Regions from separate parts of the Caballeronia sp. S22 genome, predicted to be linked through region 1. Evidence: predicted binding sites of a transcription regulator. Region 1 holds the regulator's gene; each other region holds the start of a gene.
What was found. Region 1 encodes LexA, which represses DNA repair genes until DNA is damaged. Its sites were predicted from a motif close to ACTGTATNNNNATACAGT; they were not measured.

Region 2: recA (recombinase RecA) is a predicted target of LexA. The motif match lies at 2,369-2,386, and genes of this name have one in related genera.
Region 3: ACEN42_RS04675 (ATP-dependent helicase) is a predicted target of LexA. The motif match lies at 3,003-3,020, and genes of this name have one in related genera.
Region 4: imuA (translesion DNA synthesis-associated protein ImuA) is a predicted target of LexA. The motif match lies at 2,019-2,036, and genes of this name have one in related genera.

What each region holds. Positions count from the first base shown of each region.
Region 1 is NZ_OZ180035.1:1,840,406-1,846,372, reverse strand. It holds gene gnd (phosphogluconate dehydrogenase (NAD(+)-dependent, decarboxylating)) at 1-352, shown strand, start outside; gene ACEN42_RS08620 (ABC transporter permease) at 411-1,256, opposite strand; gene nodI (nodulation factor ABC transporter ATP-binding protein NodI) at 1,261-2,208, opposite strand; gene ACEN42_RS08610 (universal stress protein) at 2,544-3,053, shown strand; gene ACEN42_RS08605 (DUF2939 domain-containing protein) at 3,063-3,662, opposite strand; gene ACEN42_RS08600 (hypothetical protein) at 3,752-4,078, opposite strand; gene lexA (transcriptional repressor LexA) at 4,295-4,972, opposite strand; gene ACEN42_RS08590 (sulfate ABC transporter substrate-binding protein) at 5,231-5,967, shown strand, end outside.
Region 2 is NZ_OZ180035.1:2,772,398-2,778,364, forward strand. It holds gene ACEN42_RS13035 (DUF2889 domain-containing protein) at 1-75, opposite strand, end outside; gene recX (recombination regulator RecX) at 194-1,177, opposite strand; gene recA (recombinase RecA) at 1,197-2,267, opposite strand; gene ACEN42_RS13050 (response regulator transcription factor) at 2,520-3,257, shown strand; gene ACEN42_RS13055 (sensor histidine kinase N-terminal domain-containing protein) at 3,263-4,846, shown strand; gene ACEN42_RS13060 (MFS transporter) at 5,079-5,967, shown strand, end outside.
Region 3 is NZ_OZ180035.1:987,647-993,613, reverse strand. It holds gene ACEN42_RS04680 (DUF4088 family protein) at 85-849, shown strand; gene ACEN42_RS04675 (ATP-dependent helicase) at 846-2,969, opposite strand; gene ACEN42_RS04670 (hypothetical protein) at 3,119-3,376, opposite strand; gene ACEN42_RS04665 (hypothetical protein) at 3,440-3,838, opposite strand; gene ACEN42_RS04660 (RNA-binding S4 domain-containing protein) at 4,142-4,363, shown strand; gene ACEN42_RS04655 (MATE family efflux transporter) at 4,612-5,967, shown strand, end outside.
Region 4 is NZ_OZ180035.1:1,382,132-1,388,098, reverse strand. It holds gene ACEN42_RS06530 (DNA polymerase Y family protein) at 1-1,201, opposite strand, end outside; gene imuA (translesion DNA synthesis-associated protein ImuA) at 1,086-1,949, opposite strand; rRNA gene rrf (5S ribosomal RNA) at 2,199-2,312, opposite strand; rRNA gene ACEN42_RS06515 (23S ribosomal RNA) at 2,487-5,373, opposite strand; tRNA gene ACEN42_RS06510 (tRNA-Ala) at 5,661-5,736, opposite strand; tRNA gene ACEN42_RS06505 (tRNA-Ile) at 5,784-5,860, opposite strand; rRNA gene ACEN42_RS06500 (16S ribosomal RNA) at 5,923-5,967, opposite strand, start outside.

The DNA.
Region 1 (5,967 bases):
CAGGCACAAGGAGTCGAAGGATCTCGCGGAAGGCGAACGCTACACGCTCGATCTCGCGGATATCGCCGAAGTATGGCGGCGGGGAAGCGTCGTCTCGTCGTGGCTGCTCGATCTCACCGCGGGCGCGCTCGCCAGCGACGGAACGCTCGAACGTTTCTCGACGGAAGTCGCGGACAGCGGCGAAGGGCGCTGGACCATCGAGGCGGCGATCGAGGAAGCGGTGCCTGCGCAGGTGTTGTCGGCGGCGCTTTACACGCGCTTCCGCTCGCGCGATGCCGAGTCGTTCCCCGAGCGCATGCTTTCCGCGATGCGCTTCGGCTTCGGCGGGCATCACGAGTTTCCCGTGAAGTAGCTTTTTTTCTTCGATGATACGAACACGGCGATGGACTTCAACGGTCCATCGCCGTTTTTCATTTCATCATGCGTCGCCGGAAGAGCCACGCGCACAGGAAAAACGGCACGACCGCATAGGCGGTCAGCACGAGCACGTGCAACGCTGCGCCATCGAACGGACGGCCGAGCATCGCCGGGCGGATCAGCTCGACCGCATGGAAGAGCGGCAGAACCTGCGTGACGTGCCGGGCGATCGCGGGCAGTTGCGCGATCGGAAAGAACACGCCGGAGAGCAGCAGCATCGGCGTGAGCGCGAGCGTCTGATAGAACATGAAGAAGTCGTAGCTCGGCGCGAGCGCGGTGATGACCATCGCCGTGCTGGCGAACGCGAGTCCCGTAAGCACGATCACGGGCAGCGCGATCAGCATCGACGGAAAGCTCGCATAGCCTAGCGCGCCCGCGACGATCATGATCGCCACGCCCGACAGCACCGACTTGCTCGCGGACCATACGATCTCGCCAAGCACGATGTCGCCGAGCGTGAGCGGCGTATGCATGATCGCTTCCCACGTGCGCTGCACGTGCATGCGCGAGAAGCCCGAGTACATCGCCTCGAAGCTCGCGGACATCATCACGCTCGATGCCGCCGTTCCCGCCGCGAGAAACGCGATATACGACACGCCGTCGACATGCCCGACCATCAGCCCGAGACCCAGCCCCAGGCCGAAAAGATAGATCATCGGGTCGGCGAGATTGCCGATCATCGAGGCGATCGCGAGCTTCTTCCAGACGAGATAGTTGCGCCGCCAGACCGACATCCAGTGCGTTGCGTTGGCGGGCAGCGCGCTGGATAGCGGCGTGAAATTTTCCGCGTGCTTGGACTCGCGTTTTCGTCCGATGCGGGATGGTTCGAGCGTATCCATTGATTCAGTCCACCATCTCACGTCCCGTGAGACGCAGGAAAACATCTTCGAGATTCGCCGGACGATGCAGATAGCGCACGTCCGCGCGGCCTTTCACGCGCGCATGCACGGGCTGCGGATCGTCGACATAGCAAAAGAGCGTTTCGCCGCTCACTTCCATGCGCTCGACGAACGGTTCGAGCTCCGCCGCGAGCGCCTGCGGATCGGGCCCGTAGATCTCGATCACATCCGAGCCGATCACCGATTCGATGAGATCGCGCGGCCGTCCCTCGGCAATCTTGCGGCCTTCCTCGATCACACAGAGGCGATCGCAAAGTCGTTCGGCTTCTTCCATGAAATGCGTCGTCAGAAGGATGGTCTTGCCGCGCGCGAGGAGCGAGCGCAGGCGCTCCCAGATCATATGCCGCGCTTGCGGATCGAGTCCGGTGGTGGGTTCGTCCATCACGAGGACATCGGGATCGTTGACGAGCGCGCGCGCGAGCGTGAGACGCCGCTTCATGCCGCCCGACAGTTCGCCGACGCGCGCATCGGCCTTGCTCTCCAGGCGCGCGAACTCCAGCAGCGATGGCACGAGCGCATCCATGCGCGCGCCGGTGAGACCGAAGTAGCGGCCGAACACAGTCAGGTTTTCGCGCACCGTGAAATCGGGATCGAGATTGTCGAATTGCGGCACGACGCCCACGCGTTCGCGCGCGAAACGGGCGCGCGCGGGCACCGGCTCGCCGACTAGACGGATCGCACCGCTATCGGGCGAGGTGATGCCGAGCAGCATCTTGAGCGTCGTCGTCTTGCCCGCGCCGTTCGGGCCGAGCAGTCCGAAGCATTCGCCGGGCCGCACATCGAACGACAGACCATCGACCACGGTGCGCTCACCGTAGTGCTTCCTTACTTCGCTGAACTCGATGGCGGGCGCGCCGTTTTCATCGGACTCGCGTGATGTTTGATCAGTCATGCATTCGTGCCGCAGGAAAATCGCGTAGGGGAAATCCAGCGGGCTAGTGTAATCCATTGCACCAAGGCGATGCCTGGCGTGCAACCGCGTGCGGCGAGCGCGTGTCAAACCTGTGCGACGGGCGCCGAACCGGTTCCGGCCGAAAGTGCCAGAGGCTTGTCCGTCGGCGTGTTCGGAGTTCTGGCACGGTGCGAGCTAGCATGTTCGCGTCGGTAAGCGTTTTCCAGCGTTGTCACCCAAGGGGCGACGCACGATGATGAAGCAACGCCGCGGGTAAATCGCGCTTCGGGTCGCGTCGGGCGGGCGCGAAGGGCAAGTTGGCCAGGGAGGTCATGATGGAAAGCTACCGAAAAATCCTGCTCTGCTATGACGGCTCCAGAGAAGGTCGCAAGGCATTGCGCCAAGGCGCGAATCTCGCGCTGGATCTGAATGCCGAGACGCACGTCCTCGCGGTGGTGGATATGCGCTCGAGCATCGCGCAGAGCGCCGGACTGCTAACCGATATGGCCTGCGGACGCTTCGAAGAAGCCGCGCGCGACATTCTGCAGGAAGGCGTCGAATGGCTGCGCGAACGCGGTCTTCAGGCGCAGGGACATTTCGCGTTCGGGCATCCGATCGACGAGATCGCCGCGCTCGCCGAAAGCCTTCAGGTCGATCTCGTCGTGGTCGGGCATCGTTGCCGCAATGGTCTCGCGCGCTGGTGGATGGGCGCGGGCAACACGCCCTTGCTCGACCGCGTGAAGTGCAGCATTCTCGTGGCCGTCTGTCAGGCGGGTGAATCGGCGGAAGCGGAAGACGAAGCGGCTTACGCGGCCAAGCCCGTCAAGGCCGAAGCCGGCGCCTGATCGTCAGCCTCAGCCATTGAGATCGACCGCGACGAGCTTCCATGACACGAGGCCGTAGCGGTGAAAGATCGCCGAGTAACGCGCATCTCCGGCGCCGTGCTGATAGGTGACGACGAACGTGTTCAGGCTTCGATAACCGGCGGTGGTCTGCGGCGGTTCCTTGGGCGCCTGCTGCGCGGCCGTGACGCCCGAGGCCGGCGCGTTCGACGGCGTTGCCGATGAACCGTTTCCGGCTTGCGGCGGTTGCTCGCCCGGATCGCCGCGCGGCGGAATGCCGTTCAGAATCGCCGCGACGCCGTCCGGTGTCGCATATGAATCGACGAGAGGACCGACGAGCGCCGCACCTATCATCGCCCCGATGATTGCGAGCGGATTGCCGCTCTTTTGAATATCGACGCGGCGCGTGAGCAGCGCGCCGACCTGTTCCTTGAGGCTCGCGCGCAACGCGGGAAAATCGACGTACTGGTTGACGGTCTGCGCGTCGCGGGCATCGGCTGCGCGCTTCACGCGATTCAGCGCGATATAAGGTGACGCGTAAATAAAAGCGAGCGCCGCGACGAGAATCAGGACGACGAACGCGGTAGCGACAGAACGGGTAGTGCGGGACATGCGACGACGAAGCCTCTTTGCGAAACGTGAATTCGGGATTGACCACGCCGGCGCGCGATAAATCCCGTGAATTCACGTTCCACTCCGATTCAGGCGAGGATGCCGCCGGCGAGCCCCGCGTCTTCCTCCGCGATGCAACGGTCGATCATGCGCGACACTTCGTCGATCTTGCCCACCAGAATCACGCGCGATTGCCCGCGATAGACGCGCACCGGCGCGCGCTGTTCCGGCTCCGCGTGCACCGTGCTGCTCAGCGACACGCGCGCGAAAGCCGGCTGCCGGGAGGGCAGCGCGGGCATGTCGTCGAAGAGGTCGGGGGCGATTTCGGCGTGCGGCGTGCCGCATGCGATCAGCGTGCGCAGATGGCGCAGGCGGCCAAACTGACGGAAGGGCAGCAGACGGGCAAAACGTTCCATGATGACTCTCCAGACGATAGGACGCACCGCGGCGCACCGCGCACGGCGGCCGTCATGCTTGTTGTGTTTGAGCCGCCTCGACTGAGCGTTAAAGCGGTTGGTGAGGCTATCTTGCGATGTCAATGGGACATTTCTTGTCCCATTCTTATCTCTTTCTGAACGTGAGCGAACGATTTGCCCGCGCTTTTCGCTCCCCGCCCTTGCCGGACGGAGACTTCAGAACTCGCCAGAACGAATCAGGCCAACCGCGATGCCTTCCAGCGCGAAATCGCCGCTGCCGGAGCGCACGAAAATGTTCTCGTAGTCCGGATTCTCGGCGATCAGTTCGACGCCGTCCGGACGACGTTTCCAGCGTTTGACCGTGACGTCGTCGCCCAGACGCGCGACGACGATCTGTCCGTCCTTCGCCTCGGTGCGCTTCTGCACGGCAAGCAGATCGCCGTCGAGAATGCCGGCGTCGCGCATCGACAGGCCCCGCACTTTCAGCAGATAGTCCGGCTTGCTGGAGAAGAGCGCGGGATCGCATGCGTAATGCTGCGAGATGTGTTCCTGCGCGAGGATCGGGCTACCTGCCGCGACGCGCCCGACGAGCGGCAGCGACAATTGCATGATGCTCTGATGCGGCAGCGTGAACTGATGCGGCATTTCTTCGGAGCGATCGATCCGCGAGGCGTCGCCGAGCAGCCGGATGCCGCGCGACGAGCCCGCCGCGAGTTCGATCACGCCCTTGCGCGCCAGCGCCCGCAAGTGCTCCTCGGCCGAATTCGCCGAGCTGAAGCCGAGTTCCGCCGCGATCTCGGCGCGCGTCGGCGGAAAGCCCGTGCGGTCGATCGCGCGCTGAATCAGTTCGAAGACCTGCTGCTGCCGCGCGGTAAGTTTTGATGTCTTGGTCACAGGCTCTGGCCCCTGGTGCACTGTATGGATGGACAGTTGACTGTATTTTTATACAGTATTTCGCGCTTTTCAAGCTTTACTTTAAGTTCGCCCGCCCGCGGCAGCCGAGGACGCGTTTCACCGCCGCCGTCGCTTCTTCCACCCAGGAATATGCTTCTTAGCAGTTTTACGTATAAAAAAGTGAATAACGATTATTTCTAATCATATAGACGCCTCGATAGACTGATTCCGTCAATTCGATAAGACGGAGAACGGGGAATGCGAAGCATCAGATTGGGATTGGGCAAAGGCGCGCGGCGCGTGCTCGCGGCGGCGGCGCTGACGGCGGCGGGCGTCGGGCTGGCTGCGTCGGCGTTCGCGCAGACGTCGTTTCTGAACGTCTCCTACGACCCGACCCGCGAGCTGTATCAGGACTTCAATCAGGCGTTCGCGAAGAAGTGGAAGGCCGACACGGGCGAAACGGTCACTTTCAAGCAGTCGCACGGCGGCTCGGGCGGACAGGCGCGCGCGGTGCTCGATGGATTGCAGGCCGATGTCGTGACGCTCGCGCTCGCCTACGACATCGATGCGCTCGCGTCCAAGGGACTCGTCAACGCGGACTGGCAGAAGCGTCTGCCGGACAACGCGTCGCCGTACACATCGACGATCGTGTTCCTCGTGCGCAAGGGCAATCCGAAGCACATCAAGGACTGGGACGATCTGGCCAAGCCGGGCGTGTCGATCGTCACGCCGAATCCGAAGACCTCGGGTGGCGCGCGCTGGAACTATCTCGCGGCGTGGGCGTATGCGCAGCACAAGCCGGGCGGCAACGACCAGACCGCCAAGGACTTCGTGACGAAGCTCTACAAGAATGCGGGCGTGCTCGATTCCGGCGCGCGCGGTGCGACCACGAGTTTCGTGCAGCGCGGCCAGGGCGACGTGCTGATCGCATGGGAGAACGAGGCGTTCCTCTCGGTGAAGGAATTCGGCACGGACAAGTTCGAGATCGTGGTGCC
Region 2 (5,967 bases), 930 kb from region 1:
GTCACGCTCGAACGCTTCCAGCCTAATCGCGCGACGGTGGCGCAACTGTCGGGGAGCGGGAGGCGAGAGAGGCATGCTGGAAGTGAGCCGGTACGGGGGAAACCGTGGAATTTTAGCATATTGGGTATTTGGAGCCGGACATGCGTTCCACGAATGAAACGTGCGTGCGGTTTCGGCTGAGACAGGCCGACATTCAATCGTCGACGATCTCTTCGCTCCAGTCCTCGTCGCCGCCCTTCAGTATCTTCCCGATGGTGCCGCTGGAAAAGCCGCGCGCGGCCAGAAAGCGCGCTTGCTTCGCACGTTCCGCAGGCGTCTCGGGCGGCACGCCGTACTTCTTCTCCCACACGGTCTGGGCGCGCGCGGTTTCGGATTGCGCGAGTTTGTCGGCGGTTTCGCTGATGAGCTCATCGCCGACGGCATGGCGCTTCAACTCGCTGATGATCCTGCCGCCGCCCATTCGCGATGCCCGCCGATGCACGACGCTCTCGACAAAGCGCTCGTTCGACAGCCAGCCATCGCGTTCGAGGCTGTCGAGCAGCGATTCGAGCAAATCGGCTTCATCGACGTACGGACGCAGCTTGCGCGACAACTCCGCCCGGCTGTATTCGCGCCGCGAGAGAAATGCGAGCGCACGCCCTTTCAGCGAGCGCTGCGGGCGTTTGGGATTGTTGACTTCGGTCGCCGAAGGCTTTCGGGTGCGTTGAGTGGAGCGGCCGTAGACCGGTTCAGCCGATTCGATAGGTGCCGGCCCGGCAGGCGCGCATTGCTCGAAGGGCTCGAAAGGATCGGCGTCTTCGAACGGGTCCGTGAAGGGGGTGAGATCGGGTTCTGAGGGTTTGCTTGCGGGCGTGGCCGGCTGCGACGCGCGATCAACGGGACGTGCCTTCGGCTGCTCGGTCGCCTGCTTCAGCAACGCGCGCGCTTGCTCCAGACGCGCGGCGCGATCGCTCGCATCATCGCTTTCTTCGCCGTCGTTCACGGGCTCAAAAACGCGACGCGCCGACGCGAATGACTTCGCGTCGGCGCGCTGCTTGTTACTGCGTTTGAAGCCGCTCGACTTCGACGATGCACCACGCCGCTCGCTGCTTCGTTCGTAGCGGTCAGCAGAGTCGGAACCGCTCTCGGTTCCGCCATCCGCCGTGTCAGCCTTCGATCCGAACCGACGCTTCTGCATCGTCCTTCAAGCCTGATGCTTACTCGTCGTCGGCCGTTGCAGCGCCTGCGACAGCAGCCTCGCCCAGCGCGGCGACACCCAGCGATGCGCGGATCTTGTTCTCGATCTCGCGTGCGATGTCCGGATTTTCGCGCAGGAATTCACGCGCGTTGTCCTTGCCCTGACCGATGCGGTCGCCGTTGTAGCTGTACCAGGCGCCGGCCTTGTCGACCAGCTTCGCCTGCACGCCGAGATCGATGATTTCGCCCTGACGCGAGATGCCTTCGCCGTACAGGATGTCGAAGATGGCTTCGCGGAACGGCGGCGACACCTTGTTCTTCACGACCTTCACGCGCGTCTCGTTGCCGATGACTTCGTCGTTCTTCTTGATCGAACCGATACGGCGGATATCCAGACGCACCGACGAATAGAACTTGAGCGCATTACCGCCCGTGGTGGTTTCCGGGTTGCCGAACATCACGCCGATCTTCATGCGAATCTGGTTGATGAAGATCACGAGGCAGTTCGTGCGCTTGATCGTACCGGTGAGCTTGCGCAGCGCCTGCGACATCAGACGCGCTTGCAGACCCGGCAGCGAATCGCCCATTTCGCCTTCGATTTCCGCCTTCGGCACGAGCGCCGCGACCGAGTCGATGACGATCATGTCGATGGAGCCGGAGCGCACCAGCGCATCCGCGATTTCCAGCGCCTGCTCGCCCGTGTCCGGCTGCGAGATCAGCAGATCCTGCGCGTTCACGCCGAGCTTTTGCGCGTATTGCACGTCGAGCGCGTGTTCTGCGTCGATGAACGCCGCCGTGCCGCCGAGCTTCTGCATCTCCGCGATCACTTGCAGCGTGAGCGTGGTCTTGCCCGACGACTCCGGACCGTAGATTTCCACGACACGGCCGCGCGGCAAGCCGCCGACGCCGAGCGCGATGTCCAGTCCGAGCGAACCGGTGGAAACCACCTGAATGTCTTCGACCGCCTCACCTGCGCCGAGCCGCATGATCGACCCTTTGCCGAATTGCTTTTCGATCTGCGAGAGCGCGGCGGCCAGGGCCTTGCTCTTTTCCGCAGTCATTCCAGCCGGGCCTTTCTTGCTTTCTTCCATGAATCGTCCTTTGCTATGATGAACGGCGTCTGAGGCAGTGTTCACGGGCTTTTCCGTTGCTCGATCGAGCATACGAAACCACGCTTCACACTCACGCAGACACTGTATAAAAAAACAGTAGTTTTTGCAAGCATGCAACGGCATGGCGCAGCTTTTTTTCCACGCCGCGCGAGACGCGCTAAAACTACGAAACACCTGGAGACCGCCGCGCCGGGCGACAAACGGTGCCGGCAATATAAGGCGCACACGACGATGCGAATCCTCATTGCCGAAGACGACAGCATACTCGCGGACGGCCTCGTCCGATCACTCCGCCAATCGGGATACGCCGTCGACCATGTGAAGCATGGCGTCGAGGCGGACACCGCGCTTTCCCTGCAGACTTTCGACCTGCTGATACTCGATCTCGGCCTGCCGCTCATGTCCGGTCTCGAAGTCCTGCGCCGCCTGCGCGCGCGCAACTCGCAGATGCCCGTGCTGATCCTGACCGCCGCCGACAGCGTCGATGAACGCGTCAAAGGCCTCGATCTCGGCGCGGATGACTATATGGCCAAACCCTTCGCGCTGAACGAGCTCGAAGCACGCGTGCGGGCGCTCACACGGCGCGGCGCGGGCGGCGGCCCGACGGTCGTGAAGCACGGCTCGCTCTCCTTCGATCAGGTCGGGCGGATTGCGACGATCGGCGATCAGGTCATCGATCTGTCCGCGCGCGAGCTCGGCGTGCTCGAAGTGCTCTTGCAAAGAACCGGCCGGCTCGTGTCGAAGGAACAACTCGTCAATCATCTGTGCGAATGGGGCGAGGAAGTCAGCAATAACGCGATCGAGGTCTACGTGCATCGGTTGCGCAAAAAGATCGAGCCGAGCGGCGCGAAGATCATCACGGTACGCGGCCTGGGTTACACGCTTGAGAAAGCGGGCGTCACGGCGCCCGGCACGAACGGCGCGGGCCCGCAACCGTCGGGCGTCGCCGCCGGCCAACACTATAAGTAGCCTGCATGGCGTCGCCCGCTTCCACCGAATCGCCCGAGTCGAAAAATCACGCAAAAGCGAGCGCCGACGATTCCGACGCCCAGCGCGACGCGCGCTATGCCAACCCTTTCGCGCCGCCCGACGAACTCGAGCCCGACGACGAGACGCATCCGCGCTCGCTCTTCGGCGAGATTCTCGACTGGATGCTCGCGCCGCTGCTGCTGCTCTGGCCGATGAGCATCGCGGTGACGTATCTCGTCGCGAAGTCGATCGCGAACGGGCCGTTCGACCGCGCGCTCGAAGCCGACGCCTACGTGCTCGCGCGCCAGATTCAGCCGGTCAACGGCGTCGCCGAATTGCGGCTGCCGGACGCGACGCGCGATTTCCTGCGCGCCGATAACGTCGACAGCGTGTTCTTTCAGGTGCTCGGCACGCGCGGCGAGCTGGTCGGCGGCGACCGCGACATGCCCTTGCCGCACGACGACGATCGTCCGCAGCCGGGCATCGTCGAGTTTCGCGACGATGTGCTGCGCGGCAACGACATCCGCGTCGCTTATACGACCGTCGATCTGCCCGGCCTCGCGCCCGGCCGCGATCCGGACAGCGCGCAACCGGTGCTCGTGCAGGTGGCCGAGACGCTCGACAAGCGCAGCCAGCTCGCCAACGACATCATCAAGGGCGTGATCCTGCCGCAGTTCGTGATCCTGCCGCTCGCGATCATCCTCGTATGGTTCGGGCTGTCGCGCGGGCTCGCGCCGCTGCATGCGCTGCAATCGAACATCCGCGCGCGCCGCCCCGACGATCTCTCGCCGCTCCAGGCGGGCAGCGCGCCGCCGGAGATCGCGCCGCTCGTCGCGTCGTTCAACGATCTGCTCACGCGCCTCGAACAGAACATGGAGTTCCAGAAGCGCTTCATCGCCGATGCCGCCCATCAGATGAAGACGCCGCTCGCGGGCCTGCGCATGCAGGCTGAACTGGCGATGCGCCAGGATGTATCGACGGAAGTGCAGCACTCGCTCGAACAGATCGCGATGAGTTCCGAGCATGCCGCGCGCCTCGTGACGCAACTGCTCGCGCTCGCACGCGCCGAGAATCGTGCGACGGGGCAGATATTCACGCCCATCGTGCTGACCGATCTCGCGCGGCTCGCCGTGCGCGACTGGGTGCAGGCCGCGCTCGCGAAGCGTATGGACCTCGGTTATGAAGAGCCGCCGTTTCCGGTCGAAGTGGAAGGCAACGTCGTGATGTTGCGGGAAATGTTGTCGAACCTGATCGACAACGCGATCCGCTACACGCCGGCGGGCGGGCGCATCACCGTGCGCGTGCGGACCGACGATAACGATCTCGATCTCGTGCATCTCGAAGTGGAAGACACGGGCCTCGGCATTCCGGCGGCGGAGCGCACGCGCGTGGTCGAACGCTTCTATCGCATACTCGGGCGCGAGGGCGATGGCAGCGGACTCGGCCTTGCGATCGTCAAGGAGATCGCGACGATGCACGGCGGCTCGCTCGCCATCGAGGATCATGTGTATCAGGAGAGCCCGAGACTCGCCGGAACCCTCGTAAGGGTGAGCCTCCAGCGGGTTTTTCCTGCCCGGGACAAACCCTGAGCGTAGGTCTCGCGCAGCGCGTTTGCCCGCGCGAGAAGAACGAGCTTAAAAGAATTTAAACGATCGTTCGAATCACATGCCTGCCAATTCCGCGAACATCACCGTTATGGCCTCGATGTTGCCCGTCAGTCACCGCGTCAGAACGCCGTAAGTTTTCGTTCCAATAATCTTTGCACCGGAGCCGCCTAGTCGCGGACCGATGTATTCGAAAATTCAAATCAGGAGACGATACATGGCTACGGTTGAGGGGCGCGTGTCACACGCACCGATGACGGCGGAGGAGAAGAAAGTCATCTTCGCCTCGTCGCTCGGCACGGTGTTCGAATGGTATGACTTCTATCTGGCGGGCTCGCTCGCCGTCTATATCAGCAAGACTTTCTTTTCAGGCGTCAATCCGACGGCCGGCTTCATCTTCACCTTGCTGGGCTTCGCCGCGGGCTTCGCGGTGCGTCCGTTCGGCGCGATCGTGTTCGGCCGGCTCGGCGATATGGTCGGTCGCAAGTACACGTTCCTCGTGACCATCGTGATCATGGGTCTGTCGACGTTCCTGATCGGCTTCCTGCCGGGATACGCGACGATCGGCATCGCGGCGCCGGTCATCTTCATCGCGATGCGGCTGTTGCAAGGTCTCGCGCTCGGCGGAGAGTACGGCGGCGCGGCGACGTACGTCGCGGAGCACGCGCCTTCGAACAAGCGCGGCGCGTGGACGGCGTGGATCCAGACCACCGCGACGCTCGGCCTGTTCATCTCGCTGATCGTGATTCTCGCGGTGCGCACGATCATGGGCGAAGAACAGTTCGGCGCGTGGGGCTGGCGCATTCCGTTCCTCGTGTCGATCCTGCTGCTCGCCGTGTCCGTGTGGATTCGCATGAAGCTGCATGAGTCGCCGGTCTTCGAGCGCATCAAGGCGGAAGGCAAGACCTCGAAGGCGCCGCTCACGGAAGCGTTCGGCGAATGGAAGAACCTGAAGATCGTGCTGCTCGCGCTCTTCGGTCTGACGGCGGGCCAGGCGGTCGTGTGGTACACGGGCCAGTTCTATTCGCTGTTCTTCCTGACGCAGACGCTGAAGGTCGATGGCACCAGCGCGAACATCATGGTCGCGGTGGCGCTGCTGATCGGCA
Region 3 (5,967 bases), 850 kb from region 1:
GAAACGAATGGACTCCGCCCCGAGAGCGGCGCCAAAGGCACTTCTCGCGCTCCGGACCATCCGGACGCGGAACCGGGAACCAACATGCGTCAAATCACCCTTTCGTTGCGCGAAGAGACGATCGCTTCGCTGCATCGCGATTTCGAAGCGTTCATGCGCCTGTCGCTGAAGCTGGATCCGCAATTCGTCACGCCGACGTTCGAAGACTTCCTGCGCGCGAAGCTGCTGGACAACGACACGCCGCTGACCGAGCAGGCGGTGCAGCGCATGCTCACGCACGGCCAGTACGCGTGGGCCAAGCGCGCGCTCGACAAGGAGTTTCCCGATGTCGTCGAAATCCTGATCCGACAGGCCGCCGAGCACGGATTCGCGTTCGCCATACGCGCCGACTGGACAGCGGAGGATCTCATCGCGGCGTCGCGCGCGTGGGCGACCGCGATCGTCACCGAGGCGAAGGGCGACGTGTCGCAAGTGGACATGCTCGCGTCGCAGATGAAATCGGCTGCGGCGGACATTCGCGAAGTCGAAGAAAAGATGCAGACGCCCGCGTGGCGTCTCGCCGATTCGCTGCGCCAGCGCGTGTACGAAACGAAGATTTCCGTGGAGACGAGCATCGGCTCGACCGCGCGTGAAAAGCTGGGCGAACTGCGCTGCCTGCTGCGGCTCGGCATTTTCTATGGGTCGATCCAGAAGCAGGAAGCGCAACAGGTGCTGGAGTATGTGCGCTCGCTGCGGCCCGAGCTGTTCGTCGAAGAACCTTACGACGGCTTCACGCGCTTCGCCGCGTGGCTGCGCAGCATCTTTGCACCGTCGCCGCGCGCGCCGCGACCGTCACGCGCGCAGCGTTAATCCCACATTCCCTTCAGGCGCGCCGCGATATCGATTTTCGCTTTCGCGGCCGCCGCCAGCCCCGCCGCCGTCGGCGCGGCGGGTGCGATCACCGGCGGCCACGCGGCCGCTTCGAAGTTCTGCATCAGATGCGGCGGGATGAAGCGCGTGCGCTGCGCCCAGACGTGCCGGTCGCCCAGATGCGTCTGGTTGTGCACGTAGAACCGCTGTGGCGTGACGATGTGCAGGTCTTCCTTCGCGCGCGTCATCGCCACGTAGAGCAGACGCCGCTCCTCGTCGATTTCCTCGTCGCTGCCCGTGCCCAGATCGGACGGAATGCAGCCGTCCACGCCGTTCAGCACGAACACGTTGCGCCACTCCTGGCCCTTCGCAGAGTGGATGGTCGAAAGAATCAGATAGTCCTCGTCGAGCATCGGGACGCCGGATTCGTCGCTCGTCGCGTCGGGCGGATCGAGCGTGAGTTCGGTGAGAAAGCGCTCGCGCGTGGGATACGTGGACGCGATGCTCTCCATCTGCAGCACATCGCCGATGCGGATCGCCGCGTCCTCGTGATTGCGCTCCAGGTGCGGCTCGTACCAGCGGCGGATCATTTCGAACTCGGCCGGCCAGCCGGATTCGCGGCCGCAAAGTTTCGCCATCAGCCCGACGAAGCGCGGCCAGTCTTCGCTGGCTCGCGCGGGAGCCTGAAATCTGGCAATCGCGCCTGGCGCCTGATCCTGCGCGACGCTATCCAGCAAGCGCCCGGCGATGGCCGGACCGATGCCCGGCAGCAACTGCGCGACCCGAAAACCCGCGACGCGGTCGCGCGGATTTTCCGCCCAGCGCAGCACCGCCAGCACGTCTTTCACGTGGACGGAATCGAGAAACTTGAGTCCGCCGAATTTCACGAAAGGAATGTTGCGCCGCGTGAGTTCGATTTCGAGCGTCGCGCTGTGATGCGCGGCGCGGAACAGCACCGCTTGCGCTTTCAACTTCATGCCCGCCTCGCGCGCTTCGAGCACCTTTTCGACGACATAGCGCGCCTGATCGGCTTCATCGGCGACGGAAACGACGCGCGGCTTCTGCGCCGATGCCTTGTCGGTCCACAGATTCTTCGTGTAGCGCTCCGACGCGAGCCCGATCACCGCATTCGACGCCTCGAGAATCGGCAATGTCGAACGATAGTTGCGATCGAGCGTGACGGTCGCGGCGGGCGGATCGAAATGGCCCGGAAAATCGAGGATATTGCGCACGGTCGCGCCGCGAAACGAATAGATGGACTGCGCATCGTCGCCGACGACCGTGAGACCGCGACCGTCGGGCTTCATCGCGAGCAGGATGGACGCCTGCAGGCGGTTGGTGTCCTGATATTCGTCGACGAGCACGTGGTCGAACCGACTAGCGAGATCCGCCGCCACTGAAGGCTCCGCCGCGAGATGCGACCAGTAGAGCAGCAGGTCGTCGTAATCGAGCACGCTTTGCGCCTGTTTCGCGGCGACGTAGGCGGCGAACAGACGCTTAAGGTCGGCTTCCCACTCGCGGCACCACGGATACGACTGATCGAGCACATGACCAAGCGACGCGCCCGTGTTCACGACGCGCGAGTAGATCGCGAAGCAGGTCGACTTCGCGGGAAAGCGCTTCTCCTTCGACGACAACCCGAGCTCGTGCCGCACCAGATTCATGAGATCGGCGGAATCTTCGCGATCGTTGATCGTGAACGATGGCGCGAGCCCGACGAGATCGGCGTAATCGCGCAACAGCCGCGCGCCGACGCTGTGAAACGTGCCCGACCACGTCAGCCCCTGCGCGATCGCGCTTTTCTTGCCGAGCGCGTTCATCGCGATGCGAGAGACGCGCCGCGTCATTTCGAGCGCCGCGCGGCGCGAAAACGTGAGCAGCAGAATGCGATGCGGATCGGCGCCCTTCACCAGCAGATGCGCGACGCGATGGGCCAGCGTGTTGGTCTTGCCCGATCCCGCGCCCGCGATCACGAGCAACGGGCCGCCCGTGCGACCCGGTTCATCGACGCCGAACTCGACGGCCTCGCGCTGCGCCTCGTTGAGCTTCGCGAGATAGTCGGCGACCTGTTTCGCGGTGGAATCGGAAGCGGCGTCGGCGGTGTCGGGAAGCGTGAGCACGTGAAGGAAGGCGGCGGCAAAAGAGTGACGCACACTGTATATCCATACAACCCGCGCGCGCAAGTCTTTGGCTCGACTGGGCTTTTGGCCCCAAATGAAACGAGCCCGGTTCGCGGTGAACCGGGCTCGCGTCGCTACGAAAGCGCGTGCTACTCCGCCTTCTTCGCGTTCTTCAGCTTCGCGTCGGCGGCGGCTTCGTTGGCGTCGGACTGCGCTTCCGTTTTCTTCTTGTCGGCCTTGGCTTGCGCGACGGCCGCCTTCTTGTCGGCCTTCGACTGCTCCTTCGCGGCCTTCTGATCGGCGGCGGTCGGGGCGTCGGATGTCGTCTGCGCGAACGATGCCGCACTCACGCTCGCGAGCGTCCCGGCGATCAGCGCCGCCAGCAGCGCATTGGTTTTTCGATTCATGATGTCCTCCCTTCTTTTAGATGCCGCGAGCGCCGCGACGCGCGGCCTCGCGACGCGTCACGCTCAGTGCTGCAGGCCCGCGTCCTTCGGCGTGCCCGGCTCCGTCGCGTTCAGTTCCGCCTTGGCGGCGTCCTTGTCCGCCTTGCGGTTGATCTTCGCGTTCTGCACCTCTTCCTTGTATTGCGCCTTGGCCTGCTGGTTCTGCGCCTTCAGCTCGGCCTTCGACGCCTTCTTCGACGCGCGATACTCGGCGTTGGCCTGCGCGTTCGCGTTGCGGCGCTGGACGAGCGGATCGGTCGGCGCCGGCGCGACGACGTTCTGCTGCGGCGGCGTCATCGGCTGCTGGGCCTGCATCGGCTGCGGTTGCACCGGCTCGGGCTGTGTCGCGGTTTGAGCATAAGCGCCCGAAGCGGCGAGCGTGGCGATGGCGGAGCCGATCAAAAGAATTCGTGCGCGAGTCATAAGCTAGTCCTCTCTGTAGTTGGCGTCGGCGGCGCGCTGAAAGCGGTGAAACGAGCGAGCCGCGCGACTTTTGTCGATTCGAAAGATGACCGAAGCTTTGTCGATCAAACGGTCGGACCGGGCGACGATCGGGCGAGTTCTCGAAAACCAGTCATTGTTACCGACGGTTTCATCTGGCTACATTTGCCAACCACCTCGCTTGCGATCCGATTACCGGTCCCGCGATGCCACTTAGCACGACGCATGCCCGGCGCACGGTTGTGCGTGGTTTATCATGGAGGCCTTTCCTGCATCACCCGTCCCATGCCGCCACTCCAGTTCACCCTCACCGGCGATTACGTCGAACTCCACAATCTGCTGAAGCTGATGGGCCTCGCGGACAGCGGCGGCTCCGCGAAGGCGCGCGTCGCAATGGGCGATGTCACCGTCGACGGCAAGGTGGAGTTGCGCAAAACGTGCAAGATCCGCGCGGGTCAGCGAGTGAAGCTCGACGGCCAGACGATCCACGTGCGCGCGCCCGAATAGCATCGCCGCCAGTTGCGCGCACGCGCCGCGCACTTGAGAAAATCCGGCCATAAGCGATCGCGTCATCGACATGCCGCACGCGACGCAATAAGCTAGTCGTCTTTCGTTCTGGTTTCAGCGCCGGGTCTGTAGCGTCGGTTTTCCCGTCAGCGCACGTTTCGCAGCGCGCTCCGCTTGTTGCCCTTCCGCTTTCCAGTCCGCGACGCTCAGTGCGCTGAGCGCCGCCTTTGTTTTCGATTCGAGCAGCCATGCAACCGCAAGTCACGCGCGCCACACGCGCGCATCAAGGACCGCCGAGCCTCTCGCGTCATGCCGTCGATACGGCGCGCCTCGCCGCGCCGCTCGCCATCGCGCAACTCTCGCAGATGGCGATGGGCGTCACCGATACCATCCTGCTCGGCTCACTCGGCCCCGACGCGCTGGCGGCGGGCGGGCTCGGCGCGAACCTCTTCTTCGTCGTCGTGACGCTGCTGCAGGGCGTGCTGACATCGGTTTCCGTGTCGGTCGCGCACGCGCGCGGCTCGAACGCCGACGACCGCGTGCCGGGCATCTACTGGACCGGGCTCGTGCTTTCCATACTCCTCGCCGTGCCCGCGTTCGTACTGCTGAGCTACGCCGAGCCGATCCTGCTCGCGTTCCACGAACCGGCGACGCTCGCGAAGAACGTGGGCGAATATTGCGCGGTGCTGCGCTGGGGGACGCCGGCCAGTCTTATCGGCGTCGGGATGATGCGCGCGTTTCTGCCCGCGATCGGCGCGGCGCGCAGGCTCCTGTGGATCTCGATCGGCGGCGTGTTCGTCAACGGCTTTCTCAACTACGGGCTGATCCACGGCGCGTACGGCCTGCCGCGCGAAGGCTTCCTCGGTTCGGCAGCGGCGACCACGATCACCGTCTGGGGCATTGCGATCGCGCTCGTCGCGGTGCTGCATCTGCGGCCGCGCTACCGGCATTTCGTCGTGCGCGCGCGTCCGCGTCTGCCGCTGATGGGCGAGCTCTTCGGCCTCGGCTGGCCCGTCGCGATCACCTACGGCGTCGAATCGACGCTCTTTCTCGCCACCGGCATGATGGTCGGCCTGCTCGGCGAAGCGCCGCTCGCCGCGCACCAGATCGCGCTCAACGTCGCGTCGGTCGCGTTCATGGTGCCGCTCGCGATCGGTCAGGCGGCCAACGTTCGCGTCGGCTACTGGGTCGGCGCGGGCGTGCCGGTCGCCGCCCGGCACGCGGGCTTCGTCGCGCTCGCGCTCGGCGTCGGCTTCATGGTGTGCTCGGGACTCGTGCTGATCACCGTGCCGCGCGCCATCGTCGGCCTGTATCTGAATCTCGACGATCCCGCCAACGCGCATACCGTCGCGCTCGCGGCGTCGCTGCTCGGCGTCGCGGCCGTGTTCCAGATCGTCGACGGCATGCAGACGGTCGGCTCAGGCTGCCTGCGCGGCCTGAAAGACACGCGCATCCCGATGCTCGCCGCCGCGTTCGGCTACTGGGGCGTCGGCTTTCCGACCGGCTATGTGCTCGCGTTCCACTTCGAGCTGGGCGCGAAAGGCCTGTGGTGGGGACTCGCCGCCGGACTCGCGAGCGTCGCCGTATTGATGACGCTGCGGTTC
Region 4 (5,967 bases), 460 kb from region 1:
GTACGACGCTCTCCGCGCCGAGCCGCGCGCTCAGACGTTCGAGCAGTTGCGCCATCGATTCGCTGTCGGAACCGGGCATCGGAAACAGGGTCTCGGCCGGCGGCGCATGCTCGCTCACCTTGTCGGCAAGAAGCTTCATCTCGATGACGGGCGCTGCGAGCGCCGTCTGATTCAGCTTCTCGCGCACCAACCAGAGAATGTGATCGGCTTCGCGTGTCGGTACGGCCCACGCCACCTTGAACGTCGACGTTTTCGGCGCGTGACGGGCCGCCAGTTCGTGTTCGAGCAACAGCGAAAATTCGCTGACGGCCGCATGATGCGCGCTCAGCCAGCCGGCGAGTTGCAGCACGAGCCGGCGGGCGGCGAACAGCAGCGCCTCGGCACTTTCCACGCGCGCCTGCAGTTCGATCCGAGCCTCGAACGACGCCGGCGCGCAAAACGCCTCGCGCGGATCGGGCGCCTGGCCGTACGCTTGTGCGAGCCATTGCAGAACGCCTTGGCCGAACCGTCGCGCGACGCCCTTGCGTGGCAGCCGACGCAAATCGGCAAGCGTTGCGCAGCCGATCTGCTCGAACACGTTGCCGTGCGAATGCGCCGATGGGATGAGCGATACGGGCAACGCATCGAGCACGTGGACGAGCGTCGTCTCTTTCACGATGCGCACGCGCCGCGCGACACGACGCGTGCGCGCGTGAGCCAGCAGCCATGCGCCCCACGCTGTCGGCGCGCAGCCCATGCGCGAAGTGAAGCCGCATCCTTTCACCGTCGATGTCACCCTGGACAGCAACGCGCGCAAACCGCCGAAAAGCCGCATGCTCCCGCTGACTTCGAGCAGCACCGTGTTCGCATGGGCCAGCACGACTTTGGGCGTAAATGCGAGCAACGCCAGCGCAACGGCTTCGAGCGCGTTCTGCTCCTCGCGAACATCGACGGCGAGCAGCGTCAGTTGCGGCGCGAGCGCGAACGCATGCGAGCGCGTGCTGCCGGGCCGCACGCCGAGCCGAAACGCGACGAGATCGGGCATCAGGATGCGCGCGTGATCGGCGAGCGCGAAGCATGGTTGACCGATATCGCTGGCGCGAACGTCATTCGGCGTCGATGTTGCTCCAGGCGAGATCGAATTCCCCGATGCCGAGGGCATCGAGGGCGGCCTGACTGCTTCGAGCGATAAAAGCGGCAATGTCACCGCTATCCACAACATGTTTGACCTCTCGTGCTTTCCTTGCCTGATGCGCACGACGAATATGTTCGGGCAGAGCAGGCATTTGCAGCGGCAAGCTCAACTGCAACGGCTTGCCCAGCAATGGACCACGCCGCTTGATGATGTCGATTTCGAGCATGACGGCTTGCATCCATTCGCGACGGTTCATCGTCGGTGCGCTGGCGGGAAGTATCGGTTTGCAGACCATGCGCAATGGTGCGGCGGATGATTGCCTCGCCGCTTTGAGCGGACGGAACAGGAACGCCAGCGACCGCGCTTCCTGAGCCGCCACTTGCAGCCTTCGCAGCGCCTCGGGGCGCACTTGAGGCAGCCAGATCAGCACAGCGCCGATACCTTCCTGCTTCAGCGACTGCTCCGCAGCCCAGAGCACCTGATCTTCGGGCGCCTTGACCCAGACCAGTTTGTCGACCGCGATTTTCATCGCCCGAAATGCAGCCAAATTGGGCTTCCACGGTGGCGCAATGAAGATGACGGAGCGGCCTTTGCCTACTGTCAGTTCTCGAAGCATGTGTGCGAGCAATCTGATTTCGCCCACGCCGCTCTCTTCGATCAGTAATTCGGTGACCGTGCCGGGCATCCAGCCTGCACCGGGCAAGGCCAGGTCAAGCGTCCGAAATCCACTCGAAATGATGCTCGAGTCGGGATCGTTGATCGGACTGCCTTGCCAGATCTGACGCTGCAGATGCGAGGTCAGCCCGATGTCGAGCAATGAAAGTGCTGCACCCATCAGTTTCCCCCGTCCAGCGCGAATGCAAGGGCCTGCTCATGGTTCGAGCACTCAGCGGTCTTTGGTTTTACTGTATATTTATACAGTATTTTGAGGCGGGAGGGTAAACATCTGGCGACGCAGGCGCGTGCGTTGCCAGAGCATGGGTGAGAGATTCGAGGAGGGAATTGCTGGCGTTCGTGCGAACTCGCCGCTCCAACGCAAAAACCCCACCTTTGCGGGGTGGGGTTTTTGTTTGCGGCATGAGGAGCCTGACGATTACCTACTTTCACACGGGTGATCCGCACTATCATCGGCGTGGAGTCGTTTCACGGTCCTGTTCGGGATGGGAAGGGGTGGTACCGACTCGCTATGGTCATCAGGCATGACTTGTTGTTGTATCGCCTGTAGGGCGCTACAACCAATCCGGGAAGAAGTAGTATTGAATTCGGGTGGTGACTGTTGCACACACGGTACTCAACCAGTACTACCCCCTACGGGGGCGAGATGCTCGTAAGTGCTGAAGCACTGACGATCATCGCGAAACACACTGGTTATAGGATCAAGCCTTACGGGCAATTAGTATCAGTTAGCTCAATGCATTACTGCACTTACACACCTGACCTATCAACGTCCTGGTCTGGAACGACCCTTCAAGGGGCTCGAAGCCCCGGGGATATCTCATCTTAAGGCGAGTTTCCCGCTTAGATGCTTTCAGCGGTTATCTCTTCCGAACATAGCTACCCGGCGATGCCACTGGCGTGACAACCGGTACACCAGAGGTTCGTCCACTCCGGTCCTCTCGTACTAGGAGCAGCCCCCTTCAAATATCCAACGCCCACGGCAGATAGGGACCAAACTGTCTCACGACGTTTTAAACCCAGCTCACGTACCTCTTTAAATGGCGAACAGCCATACCCTTGGGACCGGCTACAGCCCCAGGATGAGATGAGCCGACATCGAGGTGCCAAACACCGCCGTCGATATGAACTCTTGGGCGGTATCAGCCTGTTATCCCCAGAGTACCTTTTATCCGTTGAGCGATGGCCCTTCCATACAGAACCACCGGATCACTATGACCTGCTTTCGCACCTGCTCGACTTGTCGGTCTCGCAGTTAAGCACGCTTATGCCATTGCACTATCAGCACGATTTCCGACCGTACCTAGCGTACCTTCGTACTCCTCCGTTACACTTTGGGAGGAGACCGCCCCAGTCAAACTGCCTACCATGCACTGTCCCCGATCCAGATAATGGACCAAGGTTAGAACCTCAAACAAACCAGGGTGGTATTTCAAGGACGGCTCCACCGAAACTAGCGTTCCGGTTTCATAGCCTCCCACCTATCCTACACAGATCGGTTCAAAGTCCAATGCAAAGCTACAGTAAAGGTTCATGGGGTCTTTCCGTCTAGCCGCGGGGAGATTGCATCATCACAAACACTTCAACTTCGCTGAGTCTCGGGAGGAGACAGTGTGGCCATCGTTACGCCATTCGTGCAGGTCGGAACTTACCCGACAAGGAATTTCGCTACCTTAGGACCGTTATAGTTACGGCCGCCGTTTACCGGGACTTCAATCAAGAGCTTGCACCCCATCATTTAATCTTCCGGCACCGGGCAGGCGTCACACCCTATACGTCCACTTTCGTGTTTGCAGAGTGCTGTGTTTTTATTAAACAGTCGCAGCCACCAGTTTATTGCAACCTCTTCACCCTTCTGGCGCAGGCCAGTCAAGCTACAGAGGCGTACCTTATCCCGAAGTTACGGTACCAATTTGCCGAGTTCCTTCTCCCGAGTTCTCTCAAGCGCCTTAGAATACTCATCTCGCCCACCTGTGTCGGTTTGCGGTACGGTCACTATTAGACTGAAGCTTAGAGGCTTTTCTTGGAACCACTTCCAATTGCTTCGCTTCCGAAGAAGCTCGCGCCACACCCTTGAATTATGTGCCCGGATTTGCCTAAGCACCTTCTCCAATGCAGCGACCGGGACGTCCAACACCCGGACAACCTTCCGCGATCCGTCCCCCCATCGCATCTAACAATGGTGCAGGAATATTGACCTGCTTCCCATCAGCTACGCATTTCTGCCTCGCCTTAGGGGCCGACTCACCCTACGCCGATGAACGTTGCGTAGGAAACCTTGGGCTTACGGCGAGGGGGCTTTTCACCCCCTTTATCGCTACTCATGTCAGCATTCGCACTTCCGATACCTCCAGCACGCTTTTCAACGCACCTTCGCAGGCTTACGGAACGCTCTCCTACCACACACGTGTCTTTCAACGTGTATCCGCAGCTTCGGTGACTGGCTTGAGCCCCGTTACATCTTCCGCGCAGGACGACTCGATCAGTGAGCTATTACGCTTTCTTTAAAGGGTGGCTGCTTCTAAGCCAACCTCCTGACTGTTTTAGCCTTCCCACTTCGTTTCCCACTTAGCCAATCTTTGGGACCTTAGCTGGCGGTCTGGGTTGTTTCCCTCTTGACACCGGACGTTAGCACCCGATGTCTGTCTCCCGTGATTGCACTCTTCGGTATTCGGAGTTTGCTATGGCGTAGTAATCCGCAATGGACCCCACAACCATGACAGTGCTCTACCCCCGAAGGTGATACACGAGGCACTACCTAAATAGTTTTCGGAGAGAACCAGCTATTTCCAAGTTTGTTTAGCCTTTCACCCCTATCCACAGCTCATCCCCTAACTTTTCAACGTTAGTGGGTTCGGTCCTCCAGTACGTGTTACCGCACCTTCAACCTGGCCATGGATAGATCACTTGGTTTCGGGTCTACGCCCAGCAACTGATCGCCCTATTCGGACTCGCTTTCGCTACGCCTGCCTTAATCAGTTAAGCTCGCTACTGAACGTAAGTCGCTGACCCATTATACAAAAGGTACGCCGTCACCCCTTACGAGGCTCCGACTGTTTGTATGCATGCGGTTTCAGGATCTATTTCACTCCCCTCCCGGGGTTCTTTTCGCCTTTCCCTCACGGTACTGGTTCACTATCGGTCGATCACGAGTATTTAGCCTTGGAGGATGGTCCCCCCATCTTCAGACAGGATTTCACGTGTCCCGCCCTACTTCTCGTACCCCTAGTTCTTCCAAGCTGTTTTCGTCTACAGGGCTATCACCTGCTATGGCCGCACTTTCCAGAGCGTTCGACTAACAATTCAGATAAAGAGTACAGGCTGATCCCATTTCGCTCGCCACTACTTTGGGAATCTCGGTTGATTTCTGTTCCTGCGGTTACTTAGATGTTTCAGTTCACCGCGTTCGCTTCACGTAACCTATGGATTCAGTTACGGATGACCCATACGGGCCGGGTTTCCCCATTCGGATATCGGTGGATCAAAGCTCGTTTGCCAGCTCCCCACCGCTTTTCGCAGGCTACCGCGTCCTTCATCGCCTGTGATCGCCAAGGCATCCACCACATGCACTTGTTCGCTTGACCCTATAACGAGTGTGTCTCGCAACACCCTCGTCATAGGCTGAGTATTCGCGTTGTGCCGTATTCCAAAGCAATCTTTCGATCACCTTTTCATACTTGATACAATCACTACCCTGATGCCCCTACTCACACCCATCTCTAAGTGCTTTCAGCGCATCTCTTTACTACTTCTTCCAGATTGTTAAAGAACGTTTAGCCGATCGGGTCACTTCACTACCCAACAGCATCAACTGGCTATAGTCGCCAATGCACAACGTTGAATCACCATTCAGCGCTGTGCATTGAGGACTTGGTGGAGGATGACGGGATCGAACCGACGACCCCCTGCTTGCAAAGCAGGTGCTCTCCCAGCTGAGCTAATCCCCCTACGTGGCCTGACCATGAGCTGTTGCCCCATCAGCACGCTTTTCGGGTGGTGGGTCTGGTTGGATTCGAACCAACGACCCCCGCCTTATCAAGACGGTGCTCTAACCGACTGAGCTACAGACCCTTAGCCTGTCTTAAACAACAGCCGATAAGCGTGAGCGCTTAATGTTGCGTGCGAAGCTCGAGAAAGGAGGTGATCCAGCCGCACCTTCCGATACGGCTACCTTGTTA